Regions from separate parts of the Marinobacter sp. C1S70 genome, predicted to be linked through region 3. Evidence: predicted binding sites of a transcription regulator. Region 3 holds the regulator's gene; each other region holds the start of a gene.

What was found. The regulator FliA, encoded in region 3, starts transcription of late flagellar genes. The targets are predictions, from matches to a motif close to CTAAAGTTTNNNNNNNNNNNGCCGNTAA.
Region 1: flgM (flagellar biosynthesis anti-sigma factor FlgM) is a predicted target of FliA. The motif match lies at 3,348-3,375, and genes of this name have one in related genera.
Region 2: Q669_RS18050 (methyl-accepting chemotaxis protein) is a predicted target of FliA. The motif match lies at 4,588-4,615, and genes of this name have one in related genera.
Region 4: Q669_RS13720 (flagellin) is a predicted target of FliA. The motif match lies at 4,843-4,870, and genes of this name have one in related genera.

Annotation. Positions count from the first base shown of each region.
Region 1 is NZ_AXBW01000040.1:3,040-10,830, forward strand. Features, by position in the region: gene Q669_RS12090 (LysR family transcriptional regulator) at 1-584, opposite strand, end outside; gene Q669_RS12095 (CheR family methyltransferase) at 619-1,446, opposite strand; gene Q669_RS12100 (chemotaxis protein CheV) at 1,482-2,411, opposite strand; gene flgA (flagellar basal body P-ring formation chaperone FlgA) at 2,597-3,304, shown strand; gene flgM (flagellar biosynthesis anti-sigma factor FlgM) at 3,433-3,759, shown strand; gene Q669_RS12115 (flagella synthesis protein FlgN) at 3,767-4,237, shown strand; gene Q669_RS12120 (hypothetical protein) at 4,309-5,052, opposite strand; gene Q669_RS12125 (peptidylprolyl isomerase) at 5,257-5,865, shown strand; gene mnmC (bifunctional tRNA (5-methylaminomethyl-2-thiouridine)(34)-methyltransferase MnmD/FAD-dependent 5-carboxymethylaminomethyl-2-thiouridine(34) oxidoreductase MnmC) at 5,871-7,766, shown strand.
Region 2 is NZ_AXBW01000084.1:78,556-86,346, forward strand. Features, by position in the region: gene potB (spermidine/putrescine ABC transporter permease PotB) at 1-325, opposite strand, end outside; gene potA (spermidine/putrescine ABC transporter ATP-binding protein PotA) at 318-1,439, opposite strand; gene Q669_RS18045 (TRAP transporter substrate-binding protein) at 1,571-2,641, opposite strand; gene Q669_RS18050 (methyl-accepting chemotaxis protein) at 2,754-4,430, opposite strand; gene Q669_RS18055 (CHAD domain-containing protein) at 4,663-6,000, shown strand; gene Q669_RS18060 (cation diffusion facilitator family transporter) at 5,923-6,756, opposite strand; gene Q669_RS18065 (LysR family transcriptional regulator) at 6,849-7,730, shown strand; gene Q669_RS18070 (DUF3565 domain-containing protein) at 7,727-7,791, opposite strand, start outside.
Region 3 is NZ_AXBW01000018.1:62,564-70,354, forward strand. Features, by position in the region: gene Q669_RS06080 (protein phosphatase CheZ) at 1-509, opposite strand, end outside; gene cheY (chemotaxis response regulator CheY) at 531-914, opposite strand; gene Q669_RS06090 (RNA polymerase sigma factor FliA) at 1,075-1,818, opposite strand; gene Q669_RS06095 (MinD/ParA family protein) at 1,851-2,663, opposite strand; gene flhF (flagellar biosynthesis protein FlhF) at 2,736-4,049, opposite strand; gene flhA (flagellar biosynthesis protein FlhA) at 4,105-6,279, opposite strand; gene upp (uracil phosphoribosyltransferase) at 6,503-7,141, shown strand; gene Q669_RS06115 (uracil-xanthine permease family protein) at 7,144-7,791, shown strand, end outside.
Region 4 is NZ_AXBW01000044.1:4,567-12,357, forward strand. Features, by position in the region: gene Q669_RS13700 (flagellin) at 35-1,204, opposite strand; partial or broken gene Q669_RS13710 (IS3 family transposase) at 1,492-2,606, shown strand; gene Q669_RS13715 (6-hydroxymethylpterin diphosphokinase MptE-like protein) at 2,704-4,794, shown strand; gene Q669_RS13720 (flagellin) at 4,961-5,791, shown strand; gene Q669_RS13725 (flagellar protein FlaG) at 5,870-6,307, shown strand; gene fliD (flagellar filament capping protein FliD) at 6,501-7,791, shown strand, end outside.

The DNA of each region.
Region 1 (7,791 bases), on a different contig from region 3:
GGCTGGTGGTTGAGGGAATGAGGAAAACCGGTTTTGAGTTTCTCCGCCAGTTCAGGTGCAGCGAACAGACTGATGGTAGACCGGGACAACGGATGAACCGCAAACCGCTCAGGTGATTCAGCCTGGGGCATTCTGTCGGTCAGCACCACATCCAGCTCTTTGCGCTTGAGGCTCAGCAGGAGATCTTCAGTCCGGCCGGTCCGGCATTCAAGCTGCACGGGCCGGTTCAGTTTCATCGCGGGGTGAAGAAGGTAATAGGCAATCAGCTTGTGGATAGACGCCGATATGCCCGCAGACAGCGAAAGCGGCCTGTGTTCAGGCCCCGCCCTCAAGGTTTCAGACAACTGGCCGGTCAGCTCGAAGATTTCATCGGCATAACTGCGAACCATATGGCCGAGTTCTGTGAGTACCAGTTGCCGGCGCTCGCGGCTGAATAACCGGCCGCCCACCGCGCCCTCAAAGGTCGCAAGCTGGCCGCTGAGGGTCTGGGGAGCCAGGTCGAGTACCTCGCTGGCCCGGGCAATGGAGCCTTCGCGGCTAATTATCCAGAAATAATAGAGATGCCGGAGGTTCAGATTCTCCACATCGGTACCCTACTCCGCATTTAACAGTTCCCGGCTATTTTTTGCGATAGATAATGCCTGGATGACACTGAACCATTTCATAGAGGTTGGGAAGCCCGTTCAAAGACTCGGAGGCCCCGAGAATCAGGTAGCCCCCGGGGTTCAGCGCCCCATGCAGCCGGGTAAGGATGTCCTTTTTCAGATCCGCCGAGAAATAGATCAGCACATTTCGGCACATGATGATGTCGAACTTGCCCAGCATGTATCGGTCCAGCAGGTTCAATTCCTTGAATTCCACCATGGACTTGATTTGCGGGCGAATCTGCCACCCACCGTTGGCCGAGGGGGTAAAAAAGTGTTTCTGGCGCTCCGGGGAAAGCCCCCGGCCGATGGCGATCATTTCGTATTCGCCACGGCGGGCAACTTCCAGCACGCTTTTGGAGATGTCCGTTGCGGTGATTTTTACATCCCGTAGCTTACCAGGCCGGGTACGGCGGAACTCGTCCACCACCATGGCTACAGAATACGGCTCCTGGCCAGTAGAACAGGCGGCAGACCAGATTCTCAGGGGCTGGAGTGAATTTCGCTCGGCGAACTCCGGCAAGAGCTTTTCCTGCAGAATCCGGAACGGATGATTATCCCGAAACCACAGCGTCTCGTTGGTGGTCATCGCATCGATGACCACTTCGCGCAAACCCGCCCGACCAGGCCTCTGCAATCGTTCGAGAAGCTCTCCAAGGGAGTTCAGGCTGTTTTCTTCGAGTATCCGCCGAAGCCTGCTCTTCACAAGGTACTGCTTGTTATCACCCAGCAGAATGCCGCACGCATCCTGCAGGAACTTTTTAAAGGCTTCGTATTCCTGGGGCGTCATGTCCGCTTTCATTGGATCTCTTCGTGGGTGAAACCGTCAGCCGAGCACTAGTGCTGATCAATAATCTCCATTACTCGCTCGGCCAGCTCATCCGGGCTGAATTTCGCCATGAAATCGTCTGCGCCCACTTTCTGCACCATCGCCCGGTTAAAGACGCCACTCAGCGAGGTATGCAGCATGATATACATTTCTTTCAGCGCCGGATCTTCCTTGATTCTGGTAACCAGGGTGTAGCCGTCCATTTCCGGCATCTCAACATCAGAGATAATCAAAGACAGGTGGTCGCTTGCTTTTGAACCGTCCTGGGTAATCTCCTTGAGATACTGTAGCGCCTGCTTGCCGTCGTTTTTGGTAACCACTTCCATTCCGATAGCGGTCAAACAGCGCTCAATCTGCCTGCGAGCCACGGAAGAATCATCCACAACCAGCACGGGCAAATGGCCGGGAACCCGTTCCGCACTTCGGCTGACCAGCTCTTCCGTCACATCTTCCCTGAGCGGAGAAACTTCTGCAAGAATCTTTTCTACATCTATGATTTCTACAAGTTTATCGTCAATCTTGGTAACCGCCGTGAGGTAGACATCCTTTCCGGCACCCTTCGGTGGAGGCAGAATGTCTTCCCAGTTCATATTCATAATCCGGTCTACGCCCGTTACCAGAAAGCCCTGAGTTTTACGGTTGTATTCCGTGATGATCACGAAACTGGTGGACAGCTGTTCCTGCGGTATACCCGGCAAGCCAATCGACATACTCAGATCGATAATCGGAATGGTTTCACCGCGGATGTGGGAAACCCCTCGAACCACGCTCCGGCTGTTGGGAATCGATGACAGCTTGGGGCACTGAAGCACCTCTTTGACCTTGAATACGTTGATGCCGTACATCTGCTGCCCCCGTAAACGGAACAGCAAGAGTTCGAGCCGGTTCTGACCGACCAGCTGGGTGCGTTGGTTAACGCTGTCTAATACCCCTGCCATGATGCTTTACTCCTGGCGTGCCTATACCGGCATCAATATTGCTTAAATCATTGTAAGGTGGTTTCAGGCATGTCCAAGACAATTCTTTGACGCCTGCAGACCTGTTAAGGGTTAACGGCCCAAGAACCCGAATCCTTAACGAATTTCGACAAAACACACAGATACAGACAGCATAGGACAAACCGGTGCGTATGCGAATCATCTTTTTGGCTGCATTGTGCCTTTTACTGAGCCCGGTCACTCAGTCTTCAGAACGTACCACTGCTGAAACCATCCGTAACGCCGCCCAGACGTTCCTGGCAGAGTGGTCCAGAACCCTTGCTGCCGAGGGCTACACGAGCCGCTACGAAGTTGGCGCTATCGACAGCCGCATCGCCCTTGCTGCCTGCAACCAGGGGCTGAACGCCGAGTTTGCGGGCGATCCGCTACAGACCACCAGCCCGTCGGTCCTGGTTTCCTGCAGTGGTGAACGCCCCTGGAAAATGTACGTGACCACCAGCGTTGAGGTTCATGGCCCTGCCCTGGTAGCGGCTCGCCCCCTGGCGCGCGGGGAGCGTTTGACACAGGATCTGGTAACCGTAAATTCGGTTCAGATCAACGCCAGTCGCCGCGGAGTACTCACCCGCAAAGAGTCCATTTCAGGGATGATGATGCGCCGCCCGGTGAATGCCGGCACGGTAATGACCCCGGATCTCCTTGAAGCCCCCAACGCGATTGAGCGGGGCGATCATGTTATTATCACCGCGCGTTCAGGCTCATTTTCGGTGTCTTCTCGCGGTAAAGCACTGGCGAGTGCAGGGGTTGGAGAGCAGGTTCTGGTAGAGAATCTCCGCTCGTCCCGGACAGTCAAAGCCCGTGCGGTTGGCCCCGGGCGGGTCGAAATTCCGATGTAAGGCAGCAAAGTAGCAAAAGCGGCAAATGTTTTCCGTTTTGTAACTAAAGTATGGCGCGGATTTGCCGTTAAGTAGATATAAACCCGAATACGCCACTTTGATGTGGCCCCAGGCAAGCAGGTATTGATATGTCAGTTGACTTAAATGGAATTGGCCCAGGCCAGGTCAACACCACTCGCACCACGGCCGACAAAGCCACAGGCAACCAGGGCTCACAGGCGACAACTGGCGAACAAGCCAAGGCCCAAAGCCCCGCTGCCCGCGGTGAAAATGTGAACCTGAGCAATCAGGCAAAAAACCTGAAGCAACTTGAGCAGAAGCTGGGGGATTACCCCGAAATGGACGATGATCGTATCGAACAGATTCGTTCTGCTCTTGAGAACGGCACCTACAAGGTAGATGCTCAGAAACTGGCCCAGAAAATGCTTGAGATGGATAAAAGCATTTTCGGGTGAGTAAAGCATGAACGCACATGAACAGTTGAAAGCGATTCTTCAGGAAGATATCCGCCAGCTTGAGCTGCTGGCGGAACTTCTCCACCAGGAAAAATCCGTGCTCTCCTCTGCGGATATCCAGCCCCTGCAAGAAATGACCAGCCGGAAGAACCAGATTCTTGAAGGCGTTCGTGAACGCGCCAAAAAGAAAATTCACCTGCTGGTGAATATGGGCTACAAGCCCAACGCAGGAGAGCCATCACGATTCATTCGGGCCGCGGGCATGGATGAGCTCCACCAACTCTGGAAAGACGCAGACACCCACTTGCGCGAATGTCAGGCTGTGAACCAGAACAACGGCCGAATCCTTGGGCATCTGCAAAAGCGCCTGTCACGCCTTACCGACATCTTCCGAGGCGCTTCCGCCCAGCAGAAGCTCTATGGCGCCAAAGGCCAGCAGACCAACGTCTCAAGCACCAATATTCTGGCCAGTGCCTGATACACCAAGCGCCCAGAGAAAATAAAATGCCCGGAGATTTTCCGGGCATTTTTCGTTTCAGGGCACGGCTTTCAGCGCGTGTAAATGGTCATCTGCGAATCGGGGTGAAAGCGGATATCCCGGATACTGACATTGCCCATGGGCGGTGTTTGCCCGCCCATCACACGAATGTTGTCCATCCGGATTTCCTCAATACGCTCAGGAAATGCCAGCCGCAGGCCTCCGTCTTCCTGCAGCGAGTAGCGAGGCTCTGAGTCCCGGTAATGCACACCCGAAATCGTAAGGTCGGAATCCAGAAAGCTGAGCACCGGCACGAACACGTTGGCCGCCAACCTGATTCCTTCCACCACGTCGACATCGGGAGAGTCACCTGAGGGATTGTCCCTGGCGCTGCCAGGCATGGAAGAAACCGCCTCCAGGCGCTCCATCAGGCCGATACCGCTTTGAGCAGACACCCCTGACATTTCTTCTTCCGACAAGGGCGTGAGATCGCCCCGTGCATAGAGCTCGCCCGCTTCAGCGCCAATCTGCCCTGCGTTGGTGTTGCTGGACGCCAGTGAAACCAGGGGCTGAAATGGCAGAGTGACCATGGTAACCAGTGCCGCTGCGTTACGGTAACGGGACTGATGCTTGAGTACCCGGTGGAGCTCCCGCTCTGAGATCCAGCCGGCAGCGATTAACACCTCACCGAGGCGCTGGCCGGTTTCCCTTTGAGCACGAAGTCCTTCTTCCAGCTGACCTTCAGACAGATAGCCACGATTGATCAGCAACCGGCCAAGCCGGGATTTCTCTTCAAAACCCTGACGGATTCTCACCAGATTCCTCCTGCAGTATCAGTGATCACCGTACAACCCGGCCCGGTATTCAACAATCAAGTGAAGCGTAGCCCACAACCTCTGAGCATGCTGTTCTGATTTACCCTTAATGGCGTAATGATCTGTTAAGATCTGCTCAAACTTCGTAATAACCGGATTATCTCAGTATTCTGGTCACCACCTGTAACAGAGAGCTGCCTTAAAATGACAAATACCGTAAAACACATCTCGATTGTGATGTCTGTCCTGTTTGCCTTCGTTGCCACTCTGCTGACCACCTCACCAGCCATGGCCCAGAGCGAAGAAACAGCACTTCCGGAGGTCCGCTTTGTGACGACGGAAGGCGCATTCGTGCTTCAGCTGCGGCCCGACGTCGCTCCAAAAACCGTTGAAAACTTTTTGGCCTACGTAAACAACGGATTTTACGACGGCACCATCTTTCACCGTGTGATTCCCGGCTTCATGGTCCAGGGCGGCGGATTCGATGAGAATCTTGGACGCAAACAAACCAGAGCCCCGATTGTGAACGAAGCCACCAGCACCCTGCCCAACCTTCGCGGCACCATCGCTATGGCCCGGACCAATGCGCCGGATTCTGCCACCAGCCAGTTTTTCGTTAATGTGGCCAACAATGATTTCCTGAATGCCGGAGTGCGAGGCCCGGGCTATGCCGTTTTTGGCAAGGTTACCGAGGGCATGGGTGTAATTGATCGTATCGCAGGGGTTCAGACCGGCTACCAGCGTGGCATGGCCGATGTCCCGGTGAGCCCGGTCATTATCGAGTCCGCCGAAGAAATCACGAAAGACAACTGAGCCCCATGACCCCCGACCTTCTTCCGCCGGCCATGGAACCGGCGGAACTGATATGGCGAGACGGAGTGCCTGAATCGGCCCGCTTTGGCGATGTCTATTTCAGCCGAGATGACGGACTGGCCGAGACCCGTTATGTGTTCATCGACAGAAATGAACTGCCCGGGCGATTCGCAGCACTGAACAGCAACAGCCATTTTGTGATCGCGGAGACCGGTTTCGGCACCGGGCTCAACTTCCTGGCAACCTGGGCAGAGTGGCTCGCTCAACGCCCCGACGAGCAAGACCACGCAATTCTTCACTTCATCTCGGTCGAGCGCTATCCCCTGTCTCTGGCCGATCTGGAAAAGGCCTTGGACAGCTGGCCAGGGCTGCAGCCCCTGGCCCGGGAGTTGATTGAGAACTACCCTCCGCTGATAAAAGGAACCCACCGCCTGGTGCTTGGCGGCGGCGCCATCAGGCTTACCCTCTATTTTGGCGATGTGCTGGACGCCTGGAACGAACTGGAATTCGTGGCCGACGCCTGGTTTCTGGATGGATTTGCGCCGTCACTGAACCCCGACATGTGGCTCGAACAGGCCATTCAGCAGATTCGTGCTCACAGTAAACCGGGCACCACCCTTGCCACTTTTACTTCGGTCGGTCGGATTCGTCGCGCTCTCGCCGATGAGGGCTTTGACATGCTGAAAGTGCCCGGTTTCGGCCGCAAGCGGGAGATGCTGACCGGCAGATTTCCTGCGGCGGAACAGGCCGTTGCACCCGCCGCAGGAGCGGAGCCCATCGCCATCATTGGTGCCGGAATTGCCGGTGCCACCCTGGCCCGCAATCTGGCAGAACGGGGCGTTCCGGTAGTGCTTATCGACCAGGCCAATGGCCCCGGCGCGGGCGCCTCCGGCAATGACCAGGGGGCTTTGTATGTAAAACTCGGTGTCGAGTACAACGATCAGACAGAGCTCGCGGCCACCGCACTTTCCTTCAGTCAACGCTTCTACCAACGCTGGCAGGGCGAGTTCTGGCACCCAAGTGGTTTGCTGCAGCTTGCAGCAACGGATCAGGAACACGATCGCCAAAGGCGATTTCTGGAACGCAACACCTACCCTGAAAATCTGCTGGCGGCCGTGAAAGCCGGCGAAGCAAGCCGTATTGCCGGCATGCCGGTCCAGTGCGAAGGGCTCTGGTTCCCAGGTTCCGGCTGGCTACAACCGGCCCGTGCGTGCAAAACGCTGATTGAGCACCCACTCATCCGCACGATTTTCGAGTTTCAGGTTGATACGCTGCGGTGGGTGGAAAATTACTGGGTAATAAACGCCAGTGACGGAAGATCACTCAGGGCAACTAAGGTTGTGGTTGCCGCCGGCCACGAAACCGGCGCTCTTGCTCCTGTGCCCGAAGGCCAGTCGCTGCGGCTTAAGCCAATTCGCGGACAGGTCACCCGGATACCCGCAGACGACTGCCAACTTCCAGACGTGGTTATTTGTGGCACCAAATACCTGAACCCCGCTTATCAAGGCAATGCCATAACCGGTGCCACATTTGATCTGCATGACGATAACCCGGAACCAACGCCCGAGGGGAATCAGGAAAACCTCGACCAACTTCGGGAACTGCTGCCCTCCGTAAACATCTCAGAGCACATACAGGCAGAACATCTTGAGGGGCGCGTGGCATTCCGCTGCACCACACACGACTATCAGCCGGTGGCTGGTCCCTGCCCAGCCAGCGACGAGCCAGCCCAGCCCGGCGTTTTTCTACTGACGGGTTTCGGCAGCAAAGGCCTGGTGTGGGCTCCCCTGCTGGCTGAATATCTGGCCGACCGGATCTGCGAGCAACCGCCCTGCCTGAATACCCGGCTCGCCCGTCGTGTGGAAACGGGACGTCTTTACCGGAACCAACTAACCGGATAGTAATAAACTCGTGCTATAGCGAACG
Region 2 (7,791 bases), on a different contig from region 3:
CGATAAGCAGGAAGATCAGCAGCACCTGATTGCGTTTGCCGACCTTGGACAACGCCCACGCAAACGGGTAGCCGATCAACAGACACACCAGCGTCGTCATGGCTGCCATGTACAGGGAGTGCAGGAACACTTCCAGGTACAGCGGATCGAGCAGTTGCCGATAGGCATCCAGGGTCAGCGGCAGCGAAATAAAGGAGCCCGGGTCCCGGGTCATTACACTGGCACCGACCACCAACAGGTTGGGGGTCAGCACCAGAAACAGCAACCAGCCCCAGACCAGCACCAGCACCGCCGCACGGAACGGCTGCTGTGTCAGGCTACGCATCGGTGCCTTCTTCCTCTGGCAGAGCTTCCGGCTCAGTGGGTAACAGCCATTCCCAGCCATCAACCCAGCTCACTTTGACCGGCTCGCCAAGGCGATAGTCGAAGGTAGGGTCGTCTTCGTCGAAGAATTCCGACGCCAGCACCTCGGTGCCATCCTCAAGATGAATCACCGAATCCAGGGTACTGCCCTTGTAGTTACGTTCAACGATCTTGCCAGCCACACCATCCTCATCGTCCGGCGCCAGTACACGGATATCCTCGGGGCGCAACAGCACATGCAGGGACTGGCCACCGGAGACCGGGAAATCCGGCTTGCGGAAGGTACGCTTCAGGCCGAACACATCCACGGTGATAGTGTCGTCGCCGTTGGCTTTGTCCACCCGGCCCGGGAAGAAATTGGTTTCACCGACAAAGCGGGCGGTAAACAGGTTAGCCGGGCGCTCGTAGACTTCCCGCGGCGTCCCCAGTTGCTGGATCAGGCCGTCTTTCAACACCACCACCCGGTCGGACATGGACAGGGCTTCTTCCTGATCATGGGTGACAAACACAAAGGTGATACCCAGCTCCCGCTGCAGGCGTTTCAGTTCCACCTGCATGGTGCGCCGCAGTTTGTAATCCAGGGCGGACAACGGCTCATCCAGCAACAGCACCTTCGGGCGCTTGACCACTGCACGGGCAATGGCCACCCGTTGCTGCTGGCCGCCGGACAACTGATGCGGCTTGCGCCGGGCGAAGTCCTCGAGCTGGACCATGGCCAGGGCATCCTCGACCCGCTCCCGGATTTCCTGCTTCGGCCGCTTTTCCATTTTCAGGCCATAGGCCACGTTGTCGAAGACCGACATATGAGGAAACAGCGCGTAGTTCTGGAATACCGTGTTCAGCGGGCGGTGCTCCGGCGGGGTGTGAGTCAGGTCCTGATCGCCCAGCGCGATGGTGCCGTCATCCGGATGCTCGAAACCCGCCATCATCCGCAACAAGGTGGTCTTGCCGCAACCGGAGGGCCCCAGGAGGGTAATGAACTCGCCGTCAAAAATGTCCAGATCCAGTGAATCCAGCACTTTTTTGCCGTCGAACTGTTTGGTGAGATTGCTCAGAGATAGCAGTGTCTGTTTCATCGGCCCTGCCCAAAGTTTGAGCGGCGTATTTTTCCAGAAACAGACGCAAACAAAAAGGGGCGTGCGGATATTCCCTGACCACGCCCCTCCTGTTTTCCAGCCCTGTCAGGCCCGATTGTCACGCAGCGGTTTTACTGCTCCGCGACACTGTTCAGATACGCCTTGTCCGAAATGTTAGTCCAGGGGCGCACCTGCTTGAGGTATTCACGCTGTGAGGTGATGATTTCGTTCGCCAGTTCGTCTTTCTCGGCAAATTCATCCAACAGGCGATTGGTGGTTTCTCGAAGGGCGGTAATAACCTCCGGTGGAAACACCTTGTGAGTCACATCCGGGTATTCCTGCTTCATCTTCTCCCAGGCCACACCGCTTTCGTGGGTGCTCTGGATATACATGTCATACGCTGCAGTACGCATGGAGACCCGCAGGATAGCCTGCAGATCAGCCGGCAGCTTGTCCCAGGTTTTCTTGTTGATCAGGAACTGCACTTCGGCATTGGGCTCCTGCCAGCCGGAGTAGTAATACTTGGCAATCTGGTGAAAGCCCATCTGCAGATCCAGCGCCGGGCCAACCCATTCAACGGCATCGATGGTGTTGCGCTCAAGCGCGGTATACAGCTCGCCCGGCGGCAGGTTGGTGACCGCCACGCCCACTTCCGACATAACCTCGCCGGCAAAGCCGGGGGTGCGCATTTTCAGGCCTTTCAGGTCCTCCAGAGACTTGATCTCTTTCCGGAACCAGCCACCCATCTGATTGGCCGTGTTGCCACCCGGGAAGGACAGCAGCCCGAAGGGTTCATATACCTTCTGCATCAACTCCATGCCGTCGTCGTGGTAGAACCAGGCATACATCTCCGGCGCAATCATGCCGAAGGGTATGGTGGTGAAGTACATGGCGTTGGGAATGGTGCCCTTGTAGTAATAAGAGGCGGTGTGGCCCATGTCGTACTGGCCGTTACGGACCAGATCGAAAATACCGAAAGGGGCCTTGTGCTTGTTGGAGGAATCAATCCGGATCTTCAGCCGACCGCCGGACATTTCCTCAGCCATGGCCGCCATGTTTCGGGGCGCATCCCCCAGCAGGCCGGAATTTGGCCCCCAGGTTTCCGCGAGACGCAGGGTAAAGGTTTCTTCAGAGACCGCGAAAGGGCTGGCCAGCAGGCCAAGAGTGCTGACCGCCGCCAGCAGGGTTTTACGCAGGGACATAGTGTTGGCTTCCATTGTTATCAGTTTTTGATTCAAATATGCCTGAATGATCCATCATAACGACGAAAGCCGACCGCGCCAATGTGGCGGGCCGGCTTTCTTATGAGGGTAATCAGACCTTGAACTGGCCAACCAGCTCGCGCAGATTCTCTCCCAACCGGGCCAGTTCGTGGCTGGCCTCATTGGTCTGGGTCACGCCGGTGTCGCTGCGCTGGGCCGCGTCGACAATCCGCACCACGTTCTGGTTGATCTCTTCCGCCACCTGGCTCTGCTGTTCAGCGGCGGTCGCAATCTGAGTCACCTGATCGTGGATCTGGGTCACTGACGTCACGATGGTGTTCAGTGCACTGGTGGCATGATTGATGCGTTCAACCGTCGCCTCCGAGCTCTTGCGGGAGTTGTTCATACGTTCCACCGAAGCCTTGGACTCCGCCACAAAGCCATCAATCATTTCCCGGATCTGATCAGCCGATTCCGCTGACCGCTTGGCCAGCTGGCGCACTTCGTCGGCAACCACCGAGAAACCGCGACCGTGCTCGCCGGCCCGGGCTGCCTCAATGGCAGCGTTCAGGGCCAGCAGGTTGGTCTGCTCAGTAACCGCGTGAATCACATCCAGCACCTGCTGAATATCGTTCGACTTCTCGGCCAGGGCATTGATGCTGCGAGCGGTGTCTTCCATTTCCTGGGACAGCTGATTGACCGCCCCCTGAGCGCTATTAATGGTCTCGCCACCCTCTTTGGCCATGCGGTCCGCATCGGAAGCTGCGCCTTCCACCTCATTTGCATTGCCGGAGATTTGCTGAATCGTTGCCGCCATTTCGTTGATGGCCGAAGCAATCTGGTCGGTTTCCGAACCCTGCTCCTGAACCGACTGGCGGGTTTCATTCGCCACCCGGCTGAGTTCTTCAGCCGCCGAAGCCACCTGGTCGGTGGTAGAGCCGACCTCACGGATGGTGTCCTGAATCTTGATGACGAAGTGGTTGAAGCGGCGGCCCAGAACGGCCAGCTCATCTTTACCATCTTCCGGCAGGCGCTGGCGCAGGTCGCCCTCACCGTCGGCAATCTCCCGCATCATGTCGCTGACCTTGTTCAGCGGCGCAGTCACGGTGCGGCCAATGACCAACCCGATTACCAACGAAATCACCACCACCACAATGGTCAGCAGTAAAATGAAGCCCATAGCAGACGTCATGGTTGCATCGATTTCTTGCCGGGCAGCGGCCACCGCTCTCTGAACATCGGTTACATACACGCCGGAACCTATCATCCAGTCCCAGCCCGGAATGATAGTGGAGTAGGAGACTTTCGGTTCCACCTGGCCGGTAGCAGGGTTGGTCCACTCATAAGGCATGAAGCCATCGTCACCTGTCGCGTCAAACAACCCGCGAACCAGCTTTTGGGTGTTCGGATTGGTAGTCGGGCCTTCCTTGGAGGGGTCCGGTGCATAGGCGAGATTGAACAGACTGCGATCGTAGGCGAAGACATAGTTGTTCTGACCGAACTTGATTGACCGCAACCGCTCTCGCGCCTCTTCCTGCGCCTCCTGCTCCGAAAAACCGGGAGTGGACTTGGCCTCAAGCACCACGGATTTCGCGGTTTCAACCAGATTTTTCAAACCTTCCTTGCGCGCTTCCAACAGTTCCTGCTCGAGGCGTTGCAACTCTGCCTCTCCATTGGCCCGGATCTGGTTCGCCGTAATCCATGCAACTGTTCCAGCCGTAATCAGTACAGGCACCAATACACCAATCAGAAGCCGTGTTCTGATGGTCAGGTTGCTCATGAAGGTCATGGTCTTCGCTCCGGGGTCATTTCTTGTAATCCTTTGATTATGCACAAACGCAACCCGCACTCCGTTGCAGTTTGTTAAAAGCTGTATACCAAACGCAGGTCAGGAACAGGTTTTTATGTAAACAAGCCCGTCATATCAGTGTCATACGTCTAAATACGTATCGGCCGTCATGTAAACGACTTGAGGCTGTGTCAGACTAAGGTCTGAACATTCAGCTCATGAGCAAGCATGCATGAAACGGCTTTTTCTTATCCGCCACGCCAAATCGAGCTGGAACGACGACAGCCTCTGCGACCAGGAACGCCCACTGAATGACAGAGGCCAAAGCCAGCTTGCGCCGCTCGCGCGGGCAATGAAATGCCTGGGCGCGCTGTCCGGTGCCATTTATGCAAGCCCCGCTGTGCGAGCCCAGCAAACGCTGGCAGGTGCACTCAGCGTCAACGACCAGCCGGCCCATGTCCGCACCGAAAACGAGCTTTACACCTTCGACTTCCGGCGTCTATTACGCTGGCTGCAGAATCTGGATAACGCTCAGAACCGCATCACCCTCATCGGCCACAACCCGGCATTACTCGAACTGGCCGCCTTTCTGGTACCCCAGGCTCCGTTCGAATTGCCAACCGCCAGTATCCTGGAGATCCGGCTGCCGGTAAGGCACTGGAAGAAAGTGGACAAAAACAAGGGTGCACTGGAAACCTTCCTGACGCCTCGTGATTTCAGTTACAACGAATTCCGGCGCAAGAACCGAAAAGCCAGTCCCGACGCCACTGATCTGGACCAGAACACGCTCCCGGAGGTTTTACAGCAGCTGAACAACCAGTTGGAACTTCTGACCCCTGGGGTGATGCTGGGGCTGGATGACGAATTCCTGCACCAATACCGCATTGCCCTTCGCCGCAGTCGGGCCATTGCCGAACCCCTGGCCGAGATTACCGGCGATCGCCAACTACAGGAGCATATCCGAGAACTGAAGCGACATGCCCGGGCCACCAGCGCCCTGCGGGATCTGCACGTATTTCTTCAGGATATCCCCGAGCTGTGCCACGACAACCCACAACTCTGCACCACGCTGACCGACTGGGCGCGGCTCAGGGCATCTAAAGCACAGCGCAAACTGGCCAAACGCCTTGGCCAGAAACGCTACCAGCAAAGCCTGTCGCGCTGGCAAGACTATATTGAGTCCAAATCTTTTCATAAGCTGGCTGCAAACCTGCGGAAAAAAGACATCCAGGCCGCGACAAACCGCCGCCTGAAGCAGTTCAACCGAAAAACCGCAGAACTGCTGCACACCGCTCCGGATGAAGCCCTGCACCAGCTGCGCAAGAACCTCAAGCGTATCCGCTATCTTCTGGAACTGGATGCCCGGTACAGCAAGCCATTCCGGAAAGAGCTACGCCAGCGACAGGATCTGTACGGCCGTTTCCAGGATCTGCATGTCCAGATCGAGCTGACCCGACGATTCCTCGCCGACCATCCGGAGTGCGACGGGGTGTCACTGACTGGCAAACTTGAGCAAGAGAAAGCCAATACCCGCAGGCAAATACTGGCTATGGGTGGACTGAACGTCTGAGGCCTCAAGAAGAAGGTTCGGGCCGAGCTTGGCCACCCGGACCTGTTCCGGATTCAGGCCCAGGTCTTCCAGGGTCTCATGGATGTCGTCCAGTGCATCGTCTTTCGGTGCCGCCAGCAACAGCTCCCGAACTGACTCCAGAACCATCTTCACCGGCACCGTCATAAAGTAGACCGAAATCACCAGCATCATTACCGGGTCGGCATACACGGCCAGCTCCGCCCAATGACTGCGTTCCAGCAGCCAGGCCGCGCCAAAACCAATCATTACGGCAGCGCTTAGGGCACTGTCCATCAGCCACTGGCGCTGTTCCGCCTGCACCAGCCCCGAACCATTGCGCAGACTTGACCACCGTAGATACGCCCAGACCGCCAGACACCCCACCACGTTCACCGCACCAAAGATCATTGCCATGTCCGCCGCCACGGCACGGCCGCCCTGAAGCAGCGACACCACCGCCGATACCAGCGACAAGATACACACCACTGCAATCACCAGACCTTTCACGGCGATCACTAGCGGCTCCACGGCCCCCATCCCGAATGGGTAATCGTCATTGGCCGGCCGGCGAACCAGGCGGGCGGCATAGAGTGACAGGAGCGACAACCCGAGGCTGATCAGGGAATAGGCACCATCGAAGATAATAACCAGGGAATCGACCCAAAGACCCCAGGTAATACCGGCGAGCGCAAACAGGCCCGCGCCCACCGCTGATAATGTCAGCGCCAGGTTTTCCCGCGCCAGAGAAGTAAACATTTTGACCTCCTGAGAATTGCTGCCATATTAGCGGCATCATTCAACAGGTGTGAGTCGCTGAGCGACGGAAAATCCGTCGCAAAGAGCAAACCATGAAAACGTCACAGATCAAGACCTTCCTCTCGGTTGTGCGCAACGGCAGCGTGGCCGCGGCGGCCCGGGAACTGAACCGCAGCCGCACCACCGTCAGTACCGTGCTGGCGTCCCTGGAGGATGAACTGGGGGTGGAGCTGTTTGAACGCAGCGGCAATCAACTGCACCTGACGGCCATCGGCCAGTCCATCCTGACCGACTGCCGGCGATTCGACCAGGTTGCCAGCCAGATCAGGGCTCGCTGCCAGCACCACCTGAGTGGTGCCGAATCGGTCCTGCGCATTGCCCGGGACGATGCCATTCCGGAAGATATCTGGCGGGACATTCTGCGCCGGCTGAAACAACGCTTCCCCCAGACCAGCCTGTCGGTTTACCTTGCCTCGCCCCGGGAACTGGCGCCGCTGGTTCGCAACCAGTCCGTGGATGTGGCCTATGGCCTGATGCCGGAATTGCTGAACGAAGGTTATCAATGGTTTCGGGAACTGGCTGATGTGCGCATGCTCACCGTGGCAGCTCCGGACCACCCCCTGAGCCAACTGAAACGGGTCACTCAGGACGACCTGGTCAGCCACACGGAAATCACCCTGGCCTACATGCTCGATGCCCAACTGGTGGCCGAATCCCCGGAAACCGCCAACTACCTCGCCTTTACCCAATACGAACTGATGCGTGATGCGGTGATTGATGGCGCCGGCTGGGCGGATTTACCCTTACCCCTGATTGCTGAGGCATTGCGCAAGGAACAGCTGAAAACCATCCACCACCGCAGCGCCCGCTGGTGGAAAGTGTTCAGTGCGCTGGAGTCGGAGCAGGCGCAAGGGGGCGCCGTGGTGGGCTGGCTCGCCAACGAACTGGAAGCCTATCTGGAAACCCTGGCCTAATCGGGAGACTGAGGTCCTTCCGGACTCTCCGGACGGACATCCGCAGGCGCATCGTCATCAC
Region 3 (7,791 bases):
TTCTGGTACAGACTGTCGGAGTCTGTCGTCAGGCCAGCGAAGAACTTGTCGATGCGACCGTAAAGCTCCCGAAACTCCGCAGGCTCCATTTCACGACGGCGCAGACGCTGCCACTCATCCCGCAGGGAAACCGCTTCATCCCGCATGGCGTGAGCCACCGGCATGCTTTCCTCAACCAGATCCATGGTGCGGTTCGCCGCCTGGCTGGTCATCTGAACCACATAGGCCAGACGGTCAGAAGCGTCGCTCATCTTCGACAGCACTTCTTTCTGCTCGGCATTACGCGGGTCTATCTGGAAGTTCCGGATTGCCTCATGGAGGCTGCGGGTCAGTCGCCCCACTTCCCGATACAGACTCTGATCGCGAACCTCGCTCAGTTCATTGATCAGGGTCATCGCCTTGGCATAATTCCCGGCGTTTACATTCTCGGCCAGGTCGGAGGCCTGCTTTTGAAGCTTCTCCGCCACCTCCGGATCAAGGCCCTGATGGTTCTGTTTGGTATCACTCATGGCGAGCCATCCGACCTCTGGTTACTGGATTCGTTCGAAGATTTTCTCGATCTTTTCCTTCAGCACGGCTGCCGTGAAAGGCTTGACCACATACCCGTTCACCCCGGCCTGAGCCGCAGCCACGATCTGGTCCCGCTTGGCCTCTGCCGTTACCATCAGAACCGGCAGGTTCTTCAGGTTTTCATCAGCACGGACAGCCTTCAGAAGGTCAAAGCCCGACATGCCGGGCATGTTCCAGTCAGTCACCAGGAAGTCATACTTGCCGCTTCGGAGCATGGGCAACGCGGTGTTGCCATCGTCTGCTTCATCCGTATTGGTGAAGCCGAGATCTCGCAGCAGGTTTTTGATGATGCGTCGCATTGTGGAGAAGTCATCCACAATGAGAATTTTCATGTTCTTGTCCAATGGGACCTCCAGTCAGTAACACCCGGAATTCATTCAGCCTTTTGGAAGTCTAGCAGGCTGCTACCTTAAGCGCTTATTGTGTGGTGTTTGCGCACGTTGTAAAGCATCGTTTACCAAAAGCTACACAGCTTGCTGAGAGAGAAACACAGCACCTGGCCGATCAGTCGTTGTCACCATCCCGCCACTCGGCCAGCCGGCTGCGAAGTCGCAACGCCGCCTGGCTGTGAATCTGGCTTACCCGGCTCTCACTGACCCCTAGCACCGCACCGATTTCCTTGAGGTTGAGCTCTTCCTGGTAATACAGGCTCAATACCAGCTTTTCACGCTCAGGCAACTGCTCAATGGCGTCTGCGAGACTTCGCTGGAAAGCGCCTGAAGCAATACCGTCCAGCGGATTATCACTCGCTTCTGCTTCTTCTATCGGCAGCTCGCCGGATTCATTGAGCTCATCAAGACTAAAAAGTCTACCGCTGTTAGCGTCGGCGAGTGAGGCATGGTACTCGTCCAGACCAATGCCAAGCTCTTCAGCTACTTCGGCATCCTGGGCCTCGCGCCCGGTACGATCTTCCACCTGCTTGATAGCACTGGCGATTCGCCGGGCGTTGCGATGCACTGAGCGGGGCACCCAGTCGCCTTTGCGGATCTCATCCACCATGGCGCCGCGGATGCGAATCCCTGCGTAGGTTTCAAAGGTGGCACCTTTGCCGGAAGAATAGCGCTGCGCGGCCTCCAGCAGGCCAATCATACCGGCCTGCATAAGGTCTTCCAGCTGCACTGATGGCGGCAGCCGGGCCATGAGATGAAGGGCGATTTTCTTGACCAGCGGCGCATGCTCTTCAATCAGGGCTGAAGGGCTCCTGGCGCCGGCCTGATGGTAAATTCCCAGATTTTTCGCCAATGTCATGTATCCGGTTTTCTTGTAGGACTGGATTCAGATCAGACTTCGACGAGCCGCTCCACGAAGAATTCGAGATGCCCCCTGGGAGAGGACGGCAAAGGCCAACTGTCCACTTTTTCGGCCAGAGCCCGGATAGCCAGCGAGGCTTTCGCCCTCGGATAGGCATCCAATACCGCTTTCTGTCTTTGGACGGCTTTCTTGACGGCCTCGTCGTAAGGCACGATACCTACATATTGTAGTGCCACATCCAGAAAACGCTCGGTGACCCGGGTCAGTTTTTCAAACAGATGGCGGCCTTCCTGCTCATTGCGGACCTGGTTTGCCAGGATACGGAAGCGGTTCGTGCCATAATCCCGGTTCATCAGCTTGATCAGCGCGTAGGCATCGGTAATGGAGGTAGGTTCGTCGCAGACCACCAGCAGAAGTTCCTGCGATGCCCTGAGGAAGCTGACCACCGATTCAGAAATACCTGCGGCGGTATCCACAATCAGAACGTCAATCTGATCGCCCAGCTCACTGAAAGCGTTGATCAGGCCGGCATGTTCCATGGCGCTGAGCTGGGTCATACGCTGGGTGCCGGAGGAAGCCGGTACAATCTTGATACCACCAGGACCATTCACCAGCACGTCTTTCAGATCACAATCGCCGCTGAGTACGTCTTGCAGATTTCGATTAGCGGTAATGCCGAGCAACACATCGATGTTGGCGAGCCCGAGATCCGCGTCCAGCAAGACAACCCGGCGCCCCTTCTGGGCCAGGGCGATACCGAGATTGACCGAAACATTGCTCTTGCCGACACCGCCCTTGCCGCCGGAAACCGCAATCACCTGAACCGGATGTGGTCTGCTCATACTGTTATCAGTCTCTTACTACGTTCTTGTACGGGCACGCGTGCCGGTGTTTTATTCTGTCGCCAACGAGGCTCAGGCACCTTCGGCGACTGCCTGTGCGCTCTGCACAGCCTTAAGCCGTTCTACGCCCAGGCGCACCAACGGAATGGCCTCCGCCCTCTGGAGATCTTCCGGTATCTTCTGGCCATCGGTGTACCAGGCCACCGGTAAGCTGGTCTCCATAACGAACCCGAGCGCTTCGCCCAGGGTCAGGGCCTCATCAATCTTGGTCATGATGCAGCCTGCAAGGCTTGCCATCTTATAGCAATGCCACACGGATTTCATGATACGTGGCTGACTGGTGGCGGAGACCACCAGATGTGTACGGATATTGTGATCGCTGCGAGCCAACTCCGCCAGTTGTTCCTGGTAACCGCGGTCGGCACTGGTCAGGCCGGCAGTGTCAATCAGCACCAGGTGTCGATCCGATAATTCATCAAGAATGTCATCCAGGGAATGGCTCTCATCCACCACACGCACGGGCACATTCAGGATGCGGCCGAACACGAACAGCTGCTCATGAGCGGCCACACGGTAGCGGTCGGTGGTGACCAGGGCCAACGAATCCGGACCATGCTCCAGCACGTATCGAGCCGCCAGCTTGCCAATGGTGGTGGTTTTGCCAGACCCGGTTGGCCCGACCAGGGCATAGATACCGCCGGCATCAAGCCAGTCTTCGCGACCGGTACGAACGCCGGTCGCCAGCATTTTCAGTGACTGCTTCCAGCCGTCCTCCAGACGCCCGGCCCGGTGCCGACGGGACAGAGAGCCGGCCAGCTCCGCGCCCAAACCGAACTCCTGCAGGCGCTCGGCCAATCGTTGCTGAACTGCGCTGTTACCGGCCGGCGTGGCAGTCGCAGCCTTACCACTGACCAGATCACGCAGAGAGCTGATTTCGGCACGCATACTGGCCAGTTCATCGGCATAGCCACCGGCGCCTGATTCGCTACCCGCAACCGGCTTTGCCAGCGCTTCATCACTGAGACGTGACGCCGGAAAATCGGCCGTCTCGAAAGACAAGGACGACGCCACGCCACCTGAGGCGCCACTTCCTGCGCGCTTTTCCCGAACCTCACGAATGCGACTGCGGGACCGGTTCAGCTCCTCTTCCAGCCGACGATGCTGCTCCGCCTGCATCTCGGCCAGCCGGGAGCCGTTGGTGGCTTCAACCGCCCTTTCGCCCAGACGCTGGCGCGCCATGTTTTCGTCGTAGTCGAGTGCCGTCACGATCTCAACGCCACCATCAACGCGGCGGTTAGACAGAATAACGGCATCCGGCCCCATTTCGTGGCTTACCTGCTTCAGGGCCTCAGCCATGGACTGCGCAAAAAACCGTTTTACTTTCATGCTGTTTCATCCTCCCACCGGCAAGCACTCTGGCTTTCCGCGATGCTCCGTCGGTTTATTGACCCACAGAAGCGACTATCGTGATCTGTTTGTTATCCGGGATTTCCTGGTAAGAGAGCACATGCAAACGCTCTACCCCGTAGCTGGCAAACTTCGCCAATACTGGCCGCAAGGGCCCCGAAACCAGCAGGATGGCGGGCTTGCCAAGCATTTCCTGGCGCTGCACGCTGTCCTGAAGGGATCGTTGCAGCTTTTCCACCATGTTGGGCTCAAGCACCAGACCAATGTCATCCTGACCGCCGGATTGTTGACTCTGCTGAACAGACTTCAGCAATAACTGTTCCAGGTCTGGATCCAACGTGATAACAGGGATTTCGGCGTCGTTGCCACAAATACTCTGAACAATCATCCGGCGCAGCGCCTGGCGGGCTACCGTGGTCAGTACTTTCGGGTCCTGACTCTTTGGATGCACGTTCACGATGGCCTCGGCAATGGAGCGCATATCCCGCACCGGCACTTCTTCTTTCAACAGGTTCTGCAAAACTTTCAACAGGATGCTGATGGAAATCGTGGTCGGCACCAGTTCCTCCGCCAGCTTGGGCGAAATCTTCTCCAACTGGTCCAGCCACTTCTGGGCTTCTTCGTGGCCAATCAGTTCATGAGCGTGTTTCTGCAGGATCTGATTCAGATGTGTCGCCACCACGGTACTCGCATCCACCACGGTGTAACCCAGGGTCTGGGCCTGATCCTTCCTATCGGACTCAATCCAGATGGCGTCCAGGCCGAAGGCGGGGTCCTTGCCGGCAATGCCTTCAACTTTGCCAAACACCTGCCCCGGATCAATGGCCAGCTCCCGCTCCGGATGGATCTCGGCCTCGGCAATGGTCACGCCCATCAGGGTAATCCGGTAGACGTTCGGCATAAGATCCAGGTTGTCGCGAATGTGCACCGAGGGCATGAGGAAGCCCAGATCCTGCGAAAGCTTCTTACGAACCCCCTTGATCCGACTGAGCAATTGTCCACCCTGGGATTTGTCTACCAGCGGAATCAGGCGGTAGCCCACTTCCAGCCCGACAATGTCCACCGTGGCCACGTCATCCCATCCGAGCTCGCGGGTTTCCCCCGGCGCCGGCAGTGCCTGCCCCTCGCCGCCCGGACGATCCGGAGAAATTTCCGCACCCTGCCGGGCCGCACCACCCGCCATGCCGCCACGACCAACAAAGCCACCTTCATCCTCAACCGTTTGCTGCTGTTTCTTCCAGATAAACCAGGCTGCGCCGGCGGCCAGCAAACCAAGGCCGAGAAACGCGATGTGGGGCATGCCCGGAATCAGGCCCAGCAGAATCAGGATACCCGCCGCAATACCCAACGCCTTGGGAGCGCTGAACATCTGCTGAATGATCTGGCCACCCATGTCCTGGCTGGACGTTACCCGGGTAACCATGATGGCGGCCGACGTGGAGAGCAACAGCGAGGGAATCTGGGCCACCAGACCATCACCGATGGTCAGCAGAGCATAACGCTCCATTGCCAGACCAAAATCCAACCCGTGCTGCATCATGCCGATAGCCACACCACCAACGATGTTGATGGCCAGAATCAGCAAACCGGCAACAGCATCGCCTTTCACGAACTTCGAGGCACCGTCCATGGAACCGTAAAAATCGGCTTCCTGGGCGATTTCCGAACGGCGATGCTTGGCCTCGTCCTGATTGATCAGCCCGGCATTCAGATCGGCATCAATCGCCATCTGCTTGCCAGGCATGGCATCCAGAGTGAAGCGGGCACTGACCTCAGACACCCGGCCGGCACCTTTGGTGACAACCAGGAAGTTGATGATCATAAGGATGGCGAAAACCACCAGACCAACAGCGTAGTTTCCCCCAATCAGGACTTCACCAAAGGACTCGATGACTTTACCGGCAGCATCACCGCCCTCATGGCCGTTCAGCAATACAATCCGGGTGGACGCCACGTTCAGGCCCAGCCGCAACAGGGTGGCCACCAGCAATACCGTGGGAAACGAGGCAAATTCCATCGGCCGCATGGCGTACACACAGACCAGCAGAATGACGATGGACAGAGTGATATTGAAGGTGAAGAACACATCCAGCAGGAACGCAGGCATGGGCAGAATCATCATGCCAAGCAGCCCCATCAGCATCAGGGGGATGCCGAGGTTCCCCCGCGTCAGGGATTTGACGTTGTTAAGGACTAGAGCTCTGTCCATGCCGGGTCTGTCTCCACGTATCTGTGCCTGCGGGCATTTTCCGGGTCGAAAATCTGACACCAGGGGTCGCTTTCCGGGTGGTATCGCAAGAACCGTACCAGCCCTTGCAAAATTTGACGTCTGCGCACCTTTCAACGCCTGACGCAGCGGCCCAGATACGGTATCCTTTCGCCATTTGCATTATCCCGATTCAAGCCAGAAACCCGAACACACAGGTGACCCCATGCCGATCCATGAAGTGAAGCACCCTCTGATCCGCCACAAGCTCGGCCTCATGCGCCGCGCCGACATCAGTACCAAAAACTTCCGAGAGCTGGCACAGGAAGTTGGCGCGTTGCTGACTTACGAGGCCACCAAAGACTTCAATCTTCAGGAAAAAACCATTGAGGGCTGGGCCGGCCCGGTCTCCGTGGAGCAGATCCACGGCAAGAAGGTAACCATCGTGCCCATCCTACGTGCCGGTCTGGGCATGCTGGACGGTGTCCTGAGCCTGATTCCGGTGGCCCGGGTGAGCGTGGTTGGCCAGATCCGCAACGAAGACACCCTCGAAGCGGAAACCTACCTGGAAAAACTGGTAGGCGAGCTGGATCAGCGCATGGCCCTGATCATCGATCCGATGCTGGCTACCGGCGGCTCCATGATTTCCACCATCGATTTGCTCAAGAAGGCCGGCAGCACCGAAATCCGGGCCCTGGTTCTGGTGGCTGCGCCGGAGGGCGTGGAAAAGGTTCTGGAAAAACACCCGGACGTGTCCATCTACACCGCGTCGGTGGATGAGCGCCTGAACGAGAAAGGCTACATTCTGCCGGGCCTGGGTGATGCCGGCGACAAGATCTTCGGCACCAAGCAGAAGGACGTCTGAGCATGCAGGACCATAACAACGATCCGGTCTGGAAACAGGCTATTGCCGGTTCCCAGATGCTGCTGGTGGCTTTTGGCGCCCTGGTACTGATGCCACTGATTACCGGCCTGGACCCGAACGTCGCGCTGTTCACTGCCGGCCTGGGCACTCTGATTTTTCACATTGTCACCGGTGGCCAGATCCCGATCTTCCTGGCTTCATCGTTCGCGTTCATCGCGCCCGTGCTGGCCTCCAAAGGCCGCTTTGGCCTGGAAGAAACCCTCGGTGGCCTGATGGCCGCAGGCATTCTGTATATCATTCTGTCCGGGGCGATTCGCCTGCGTGGTACCGGCTTCATTACCCGGCTGCTGCCTCCGGTGGTGATTGCACCGGTCATCATGACCATAGGCCTGGGGTTGGCTCCGGTAGCAGTGTTTATGGCTACAGGCAAAACCGGTGACGGCCAGACTCAGCTGGTGCCCTACAACACTGCCATATGGATTGCCATGATCTCTTTGGCCGTGACCATCATCATGTCGGTCTGGGCCAAGGGCATTTTCCGGCTGATCCCGATCATGTTCGGTGTCCTCGTGGGTTACCTTCTCTCTGCCATCATGGGCATTGTTGACACAACGCCGATCCAGCAGGCTGAGTGGCTGGCAATGCCAAAC
Region 4 (7,791 bases), on a different contig from region 3:
GGAAGGTTGAGCCCCCTTTCTAGGGATGCCCAATTTACCCTTGGAGAAGCTGTAGTACCTGTTGGGGGCGCGCGTTTGCTTGCGCTAGCACTGACAGGCCCGCCTGTTGCAGTACCTGCGTCCTTGCTAGTTCAGCAGACTCCTTGGCAAAGTCTGCATCTCGAATTCGACTGTTCGACGCAGACAGATTTTCTGAGGTAGTGCTGAGATTTGCAATGGTTGATTCGAACCGGTTTTGAACTGCACCGAGTTGGGCACGATAGCCGTTAATCGTTTCGATCGCGTAGTCGACGTTGATCATAGCTAGGTCAGCTCCGGCTTGATCCGAGACGTCCGTATCATTGACTGAAATGGTATTTGTTGCTGGATCCAATGCTATCCCAGAGAGGGCTGTGCCGCCATTCACTCCGATGTCTATCGAGTATTGTTCACCAAACTGAGACGATAGCAAAATTTCGTTGTTGGTTCTGTTTAGGTATGCACTGACCCCCGTATTTCGAGTTTCGGCATTTATGGCACCGACGACATCTTGTAATGAGCCTGCTGCAGTAATGCTAATCGATGGGAAAGCACCGCTGACACCCGAGATGTCAACAGTCAAATTGGTGGTTTCGCCATCGTTAAAGATGTCTCCCAATGTCTTTGATGAAGCGTCTGTCAGTGAGAGTATGCCGCTTGTTTCGTTCACCACGCCACCTATCATGTTACCGCGAGCATCAAGGCCGCTTACGCTGATCGTTTCGCCCGTATTTGCTCCCACCTGAAACGTCTGGGTGTTGAAGTTGCCATCAAGTATCTTCAAACCATTAAATGAGGTTTGGCTGGCAATCCGGTTAATCTCTTGGATACGTTGTTGGACTTCCTGGTTCAGAGCTTCCCTGTCAGAAGGGCTGTTTGTCGCATTAGCTGACTGAACGGCTAGCTCACGAATTCGCTGCAAGTTAGAAGTCACCTCATCCAAAGCGCCCTCCGCCGTCTGTGCCAATGAAATCCCGTCGTTGGCGTTTCTAATGGCAACATCGATACCCTTAATTTGCGATTGAAAACGTTCGGAAATAGCAAGTCCAGCAGCATCGTCTTTCGCCGAGTTAATTCTCAATCCTGAAGAAAGTCTCTGTAACGCGGTGTTCGCATCATTTTGAGAGGAGTTCAGATTTCTTTGTGCGTTCAGTGACGCAATGTTGGTGTTTATTACCTGAGGCATTTGGATCTCCCTGCATCGGTGCTCTGGGATTGGCAATACCTCAAGACGGTATCGCCTGTTTGACTAGTAGGATAATGCTCGTTTGTTTTGCTGGATGCTTTGATCGTGCCAGATGTAAAAAAAATTAATTAATACAGTTGGATATGGTTTTCTAAGAAGTCCGGAAGGAAGGTGCGGTGAAATTTTGACGGCAAGCTATTGCCGTCTTCATGAGTTGATATGTAGTGGTTCAATGATTTTGGGCACCAACGTAGGTGGTAAAATCGCCACCATAAACGAGGTGTCTGATGACCAGAAAGCGACGTTCTTTTTCTCCTGAGTTCAAACAGGAAGCAGCCAGCCTGGTGCTGGATCAAGGTTACACGATTCCGCAGGCCAATGTGTCCCTGGGAGTCGGTGAAAGTGCCGTTCGGCGTTGGGTTCAACAACTCACGGAGGAGCGTAAAGGTGTCACCCCGAAGGGTAAGGCCTTAACCCCGGAGCAGCGCCGAATTCAAGAGCTGGAAGCCCGCTGCAATCGCCTGGAGCGAGAGAAGGAAATATTAAAAAGGCTACAGCTCTCTTGATGTCGGACGAAATGAATCGTACGCGCTGATAGGCCGGTTGGGAGAGCAGGAGTCAATTGAACTGGTCTGTGAAGCGTTTGAAATCAGCCGTTCTAGCTATTACGAGTACCGTCAACGGCGGAACCGTGTGGATGTGGAGCGCTTGGCCCTGAAGGCTCAGATGAAACGCCTGTTTACCAGGAGCCGCAGTTCTGCCGGCAGCCGCACAATCAAAGGCTTGCTCCGCGAGGAAGGCGTTGTCGTCGGTCGCTTCAAAGTTCGACGACTGATGAGCGAGCTGGGGCTGATCTGTAAACAGCCAGGCCCTCATGCCTATAAACAGGCCAGCGTTGAGCGACCGGATATCCCGAATCATCTGGATCGTGAGTTTACGGTAGAGCAACCCGACCAGGTCTGGTGTGGCGACATCACCTACATCTGGAGCGGCCAGCGATGGAGTTATCTGGCGGTGGTGCTGGATCTATACGCTCGCCGGGTTGTTGGCTGGGCCATGTCGTCCAGTCCGGATGCGGACCTGGTTGTAAAAGCTCTGGATCACGCCTGGGAACAGCGTGGTCGTCCAGAGAAAGTCATTTTCCACTCGGATCAGGGAAGTCAGTACGCCAGTCGAAAGTTCCGTCAGAGGCTCTGGCGCTATCGAATGACACAAAGCATGAGCCGGCGCGGCAACTGCTGGGACAATGCACCGATGGAAAGGCTATTCCGGAGCCTGAAATAAGGATGTTGGGAGCTACTTGATGGACTACTACAACCGGCAGCGGCCTCACGTATTCAACGGTGGCATTTCGCCCGTTGCGGCTGAGGAAAACCTTAAAATACTGGCCGGGATTAGTTGACCACTACAATTGTTAAACGCGTGGTAAAAAACAACCTGTTTTGGCAAAGTACATGCCAGCCTGAAACATATTTTTGGAATTTACGGAGATAGCCCTAATGGTGAGCCATCAAGATGATCCGGCGCGCATATACCTGCAGCAAAAGGAGAAGAATCTCAACTATTTCAAGGTTCATCTTCCGCGCATCTATCAGATGCTTGACAACCTGATGCTGACCCGCGCCGAGTTGGTTGTCACTCCTGGTGAAAAGGATATCGATATGACGTTCGATGGCCGGTCATGCTATCGAGGGCTCGCGCGTGAATACTCACGTGACGAGGTGCGTGACTTTTTAAATGAGCATCGCCCGGATAGGAGGTTCCTGACGTATAGTCCGGCTTGGCCTAGTTCTTACAATAAACAGAGGTTTGCAGCGCGTAGCATTCAAAGAATTATAGAGATGAGTCCAGTAACCCCTGAAAATTTTCAAGGCTATAAGCGTGGCAGCGTGTTTCCTTCGATTGTTTTCCTGGGGTGTGGCTTAGGATTCCATATCGAATCGATGGTTGAGCAAGCGACAATAGTTAACGCCATTGTGGTGGAGAGGGAGCCTGAAAAATTTGCGTTGAGCTTGTTCACCGTAGACTGGGCAAAGATCTGTTCTACCTTTCAAAAGAAAGGTTTTTCCTTAAACTTCGCGATCGGTTTTGCCTCCAGCGAGATGGAACTGAGGGATCTATTATCCCGGCATTTGGCCCATAGTGTCCCACTTTATCCTTACACAACGCTCTACTATAACCACCTAGCGGACATTGAGTTAGCGAGAGTCGCTATGGATGTTGGTCGGGACCTTGCGCTTGTTGCTGCGAGCTGGTCGAACTACGACGACGAGTTGATGCGCCTAAAAAATTCAATGGCCAACTGTCGCCTTGGAATCAAGTATCTTCCACGGAGAAACCTCAGTGGTCACAACAAGCCGGTAGTAATCGTTGGCAGTGGACCCTCGTTAGATGAACGATTAAGCAGCCTCGTGGCGATCAGGGATCGGGTTGTCGTTGTTAGTGCCGGTACAGGGCTTCGGCCGCTTTTAACCGCCGGGATAAAGCCTGATTTGCATGTTGAACTAGATCCGAATTACATGATCTACGAGCTTCATTCAGAACTTGGCAGTGATCTGTTGAAGGAAATCACGTTGTTGGCGGGCAATGAAGTCAATCCCAAGGTTGCTTCGTTGTTTGGCCGAGCCTACACATTTTATAGGTTTGATAGCGCTCTATCGTGGTTGGCTGGTGTTGGTCAGGACGGATTTGTTAATTGTAACCCGACCTGTGTAAATGCAGCGTTATCGATACTTCATACCTTGGGTTGTAGAAAGATATTCATGCTCGGGACGGATTTTGGTTATGTAGATAATGCTCATGATCATTCGTCATATTCGGTATATGGCGAAAAAGCTGTCGGTGAGGTAGCGGCTGGGCTTCGTAAGTGGGTAGGCGAATCTAAAAGGCAGGATTTCTCAGTGCCTGCGGCCTCTGGAATTGGGGTGGTTCAAACCCGCTTCGATTATTATGCAGCAAAGGTCAATGTTGAGGGTTTTCTTCGAGAAATAGCAAGAAAGACGCCAGAGACAGAGGTTTTCAACTGTTCAGATGGCGCTGCAGTTGAGGGCGCACTTTGGTTGGCTCCACATGAATTTGAGTCAACCGTAAATCGCTTTACTCACGATGAGATGACTGACCTTGAAAATCTAATCGAGAGCAACAGCCGGAGCATCTCCAGGTCCACCCTCGATGATGCCATGCCATCTGTGGAAGGCGAATTGGAGAGGGGGGCGGCGCTTCTGAAAAAAATAATCTCAAAAGAGCGTTTACGTGGCCGCAAGGACTTGGCCTTGCTTGCGAATACGCTCCGTCTTGTATCCAAAACCTCCGGGTTAACGGAAAAAAAACCGGTTACTGCGGCGCAGCAGTACCAAAGTTGGGTTTTAGGCGGAACAGTGCTGCATTTTGTACATGTGGCTTTATGTCATGGTTTCGCCTGCGAGGATGAGGATCTGCCAGCTTTTATGACAACCTGGCGGGAGGGGCTGTTGAAGTTCCTTGATGAAGTTGCCGAGCATTTTTCGGGGGTTGTAGCTGAGCAAGAGCGATTGGAAGAAGATCCTTGGATGAAAATGAATTTCGAGTCAAAGGAGCCGGGGTGGTCATAACTCAGCCGCCTCAATTTACAAAGTTTAACAAAAGAGTGTCGTTTTTTTCTAAAGCATCGCTTGGTGCGGTCGTTAAGTCAGATAACAGGGTCGCGCTAGCTACAAGGTGCGTTTCTCGGCGACGACCTTTTCTCGAAGTGATGACTTGTTATTAAGGGGAAATACTATGGCTCTGGGTATCAATACCAACGTTGCCTCTATCAACGCCCAAAACCAGCTTGGAAAATCTCAAAACTTAGGTGATCAAGCTCTGCAGCGCCTTTCTTCCGGTCTTCGGATTAACTCCGCAAAAGATGATGCTGCGGGTTTGGCGATCGCGACCAAGTTTGACGCCCAGATTCGAGGGTTGACGGTTGCTCAGCGGAACGCCAATGATGGAATTTCTCTAGCGCAAACGGCAGAGGGCGCTTTGGATGAGGTGACCAATAACCTGCAGAGAATTCGTGAGCTGGCGGTACAGTCTGCGAACGCCACTAACAGTGACAAAGACCGTATTGCTTTGAATCAAGAGGTTGCTCAGCGTAAAGATGAGATAGATCGTATTGGCTCGGTTACAAAATTCAATGGCACGGCCTTGTTAGATGGCGCGTTCACGTCACAACAATTCCAAGTCGGTGCTAATAATTCAGCAGTGGATCGCATCTCAATTAGCATTGATACCGCAATTGCGGTTTCCGCTGGTGGATTGAGCGTCACATCGACGGCTTCTACAGTGTCTGGCGCTCAAACCTTGCTGGACCAAGTAGATGCGGCTCTCGACACCGTTAACGGTTTGCGAGGAACTCTGGGTGCGGTACAAAACCGGTTTGAAAGTACGATTTCGAACCTTGGTAATAGTATTGAAAATTTGAGCGCATCACAAAGTCGGATTCTGGACGCAGATTTTGCCGCGGAATCGGCGAAGTTGGCCAAGGCCAATGTATTGCAGCAGGCTGGTATCTCAGTGCTGGCACAGGCTAATGCTCGACCAAATCAGGTTCTATCCCTCCTGCAGTAATTGGGGTAGCACGGTGAACCGTCGGCTCTTCCATGTAGGAGAGCCGGCTTGCGCCGTATCAGGAAAGTGAGGTGAGTCATGAATGACGTGAACCTGAATAGCCCGGATCTCAAATTGGTGCGTTACGGTAGCCAGTCTCCGGCTCGGGCAAACGCGTCGCCTCAGAACGACGGTAGTCTCGTCTCCGCTCAGGTAGTAGCCTCATCAGTTGAGCAAGCGTCGCGGATGGAGTCGCTTAAGCCCCAGGAGTTGCCCGGGGCAGGCGAAGTGATGGCGAGGTCTGTTGAACCGGCCGGGCAATTGAATGAGGCGGTGTCTCAGTTGAACGATTACGTGCAGTCGGTCAGCAGGGACTTGCAGTTCGAGGTGGATAGCGAACGAGGGCAAACCATCGTCAAGGTAGTTGATCAACAGACTCAAGAAGTTATTCGCCAGATTCCGGATGAGGTTGCTTTGAGGTTGGCAGAAAAATTGCAGCAGGATGAACCGCTGACGTTATTCAATGTGAAGGTGTGATTTTTTGCCGCTGGCCGGCATTGGGTTACGGTTGTTCAGCGCCGCCGCATCCGCAAGGATCTGGCGGTGATTTTGTTTATAGCTGGTTTTGTTGTTACGAACTGTAACATTAAATCGTTGAGAAAGTGGCAAAGCTTTGCCGCCTTCGGCCGTTAACTAGGTCGTAGCAAAAGCCTTTTTAGGAGGCAGATTTATGGCAGCAATTTCATCGTTAGGAGCCGGTTCGGGTATTTTTACCAATGATCTGGTTAACCAGCTCATTGAGGCAGAGCGCGCGCCAACTGAAATGCGTCTCGACCGGCGAGAATCTGAGACCCAGGCAAAAATTTCTGCCTATGGACGGATTCGTAGTGCTCTTGAAGCTCTGCGCTCTCCTATGGAAGCGCTGAGCAAGTCTGACAGTATGAGCGCGTATACTGCTTCTTCATCGAATGAATCCGTAGTTCGTGTCAATGTTGAGTCTTCTGAAGCGAACAGGGGCAGTTATAACCTAGATGTGAAACAGTTGGCTCGTGCTCAGTCTTTGGCTTCTACTGAATTTACGGATCGTGATACCACTCCAGTCGGAACCGGTACGTTGACCTTGAACGTGGGAGGCAATGCAACGGATATTGTCATTGACGAGTCTAATAATACTCTTGAGGGAATCGCTGAAGCCATTAACGGTGCAAATGCCGGAGTTTCTGCGGGTATCGTGGACACCGGTAGTGGTTATAGATTGGTAATGTCGTCGGATGAATCTGGTACCGCCAATGAGATCTCGATTTCGGTGGCAGATAACGATAGTAATGACATCGACATGAGTGGCTTGTCTCAGTTTGTCTTTGATGGCGTTACTTCTAATATGCAGCAAACCGTAGCTGCTAAAGATGCGATTTTGGATATCAACGGTATTGAAGTGACGCGGTCGAGCAACACTGTCGAGGGCGTTGTTGATGGTGTCACTTTCACTCTGACGGAAACCGGAACCTCAACGGTTAAAATTGCTCAAGATCCTGATGAGGTGACTGGCCGGGTGCAGGCCTTCGTCGACAAGTTCAATACGCTCCAAGATCAGGTTAAAAGTGTTGCCGGATACAACCCTGCGTCTGAAAGAGGCGGGGTTTTGAATGGTGATTCGGCGATCCGTGCCATTCAGAGCGAGTTGCGCCAAATGCTGACGTCAGTTCCGACGGGGCTGGAAGATTCGCCGGTTCGTATGTTGGCAGATATTGGCATCACGACGGATCCGAGCAGTGGTAAGCTTGAATTTGATCAGACTAAGTTCAAAGAGCAGCTAAAAGCTAATCCGGATGGGGTGACGGCGCTTTTTTCTGAGTCGGAAAGTGGGGATGGAATTGCACGCCAGATGGTGGATTCGGTTGAAAAGTTTTTGGCCAGTGACGGCACGCTGGCAAACCGAACAGAAGGTCTCAGCAAGACACTTGAGCGTATTGAAGATGAGCGTTTTGAGCTAGATGACCGGATCGCTAGTTATGAGGAAA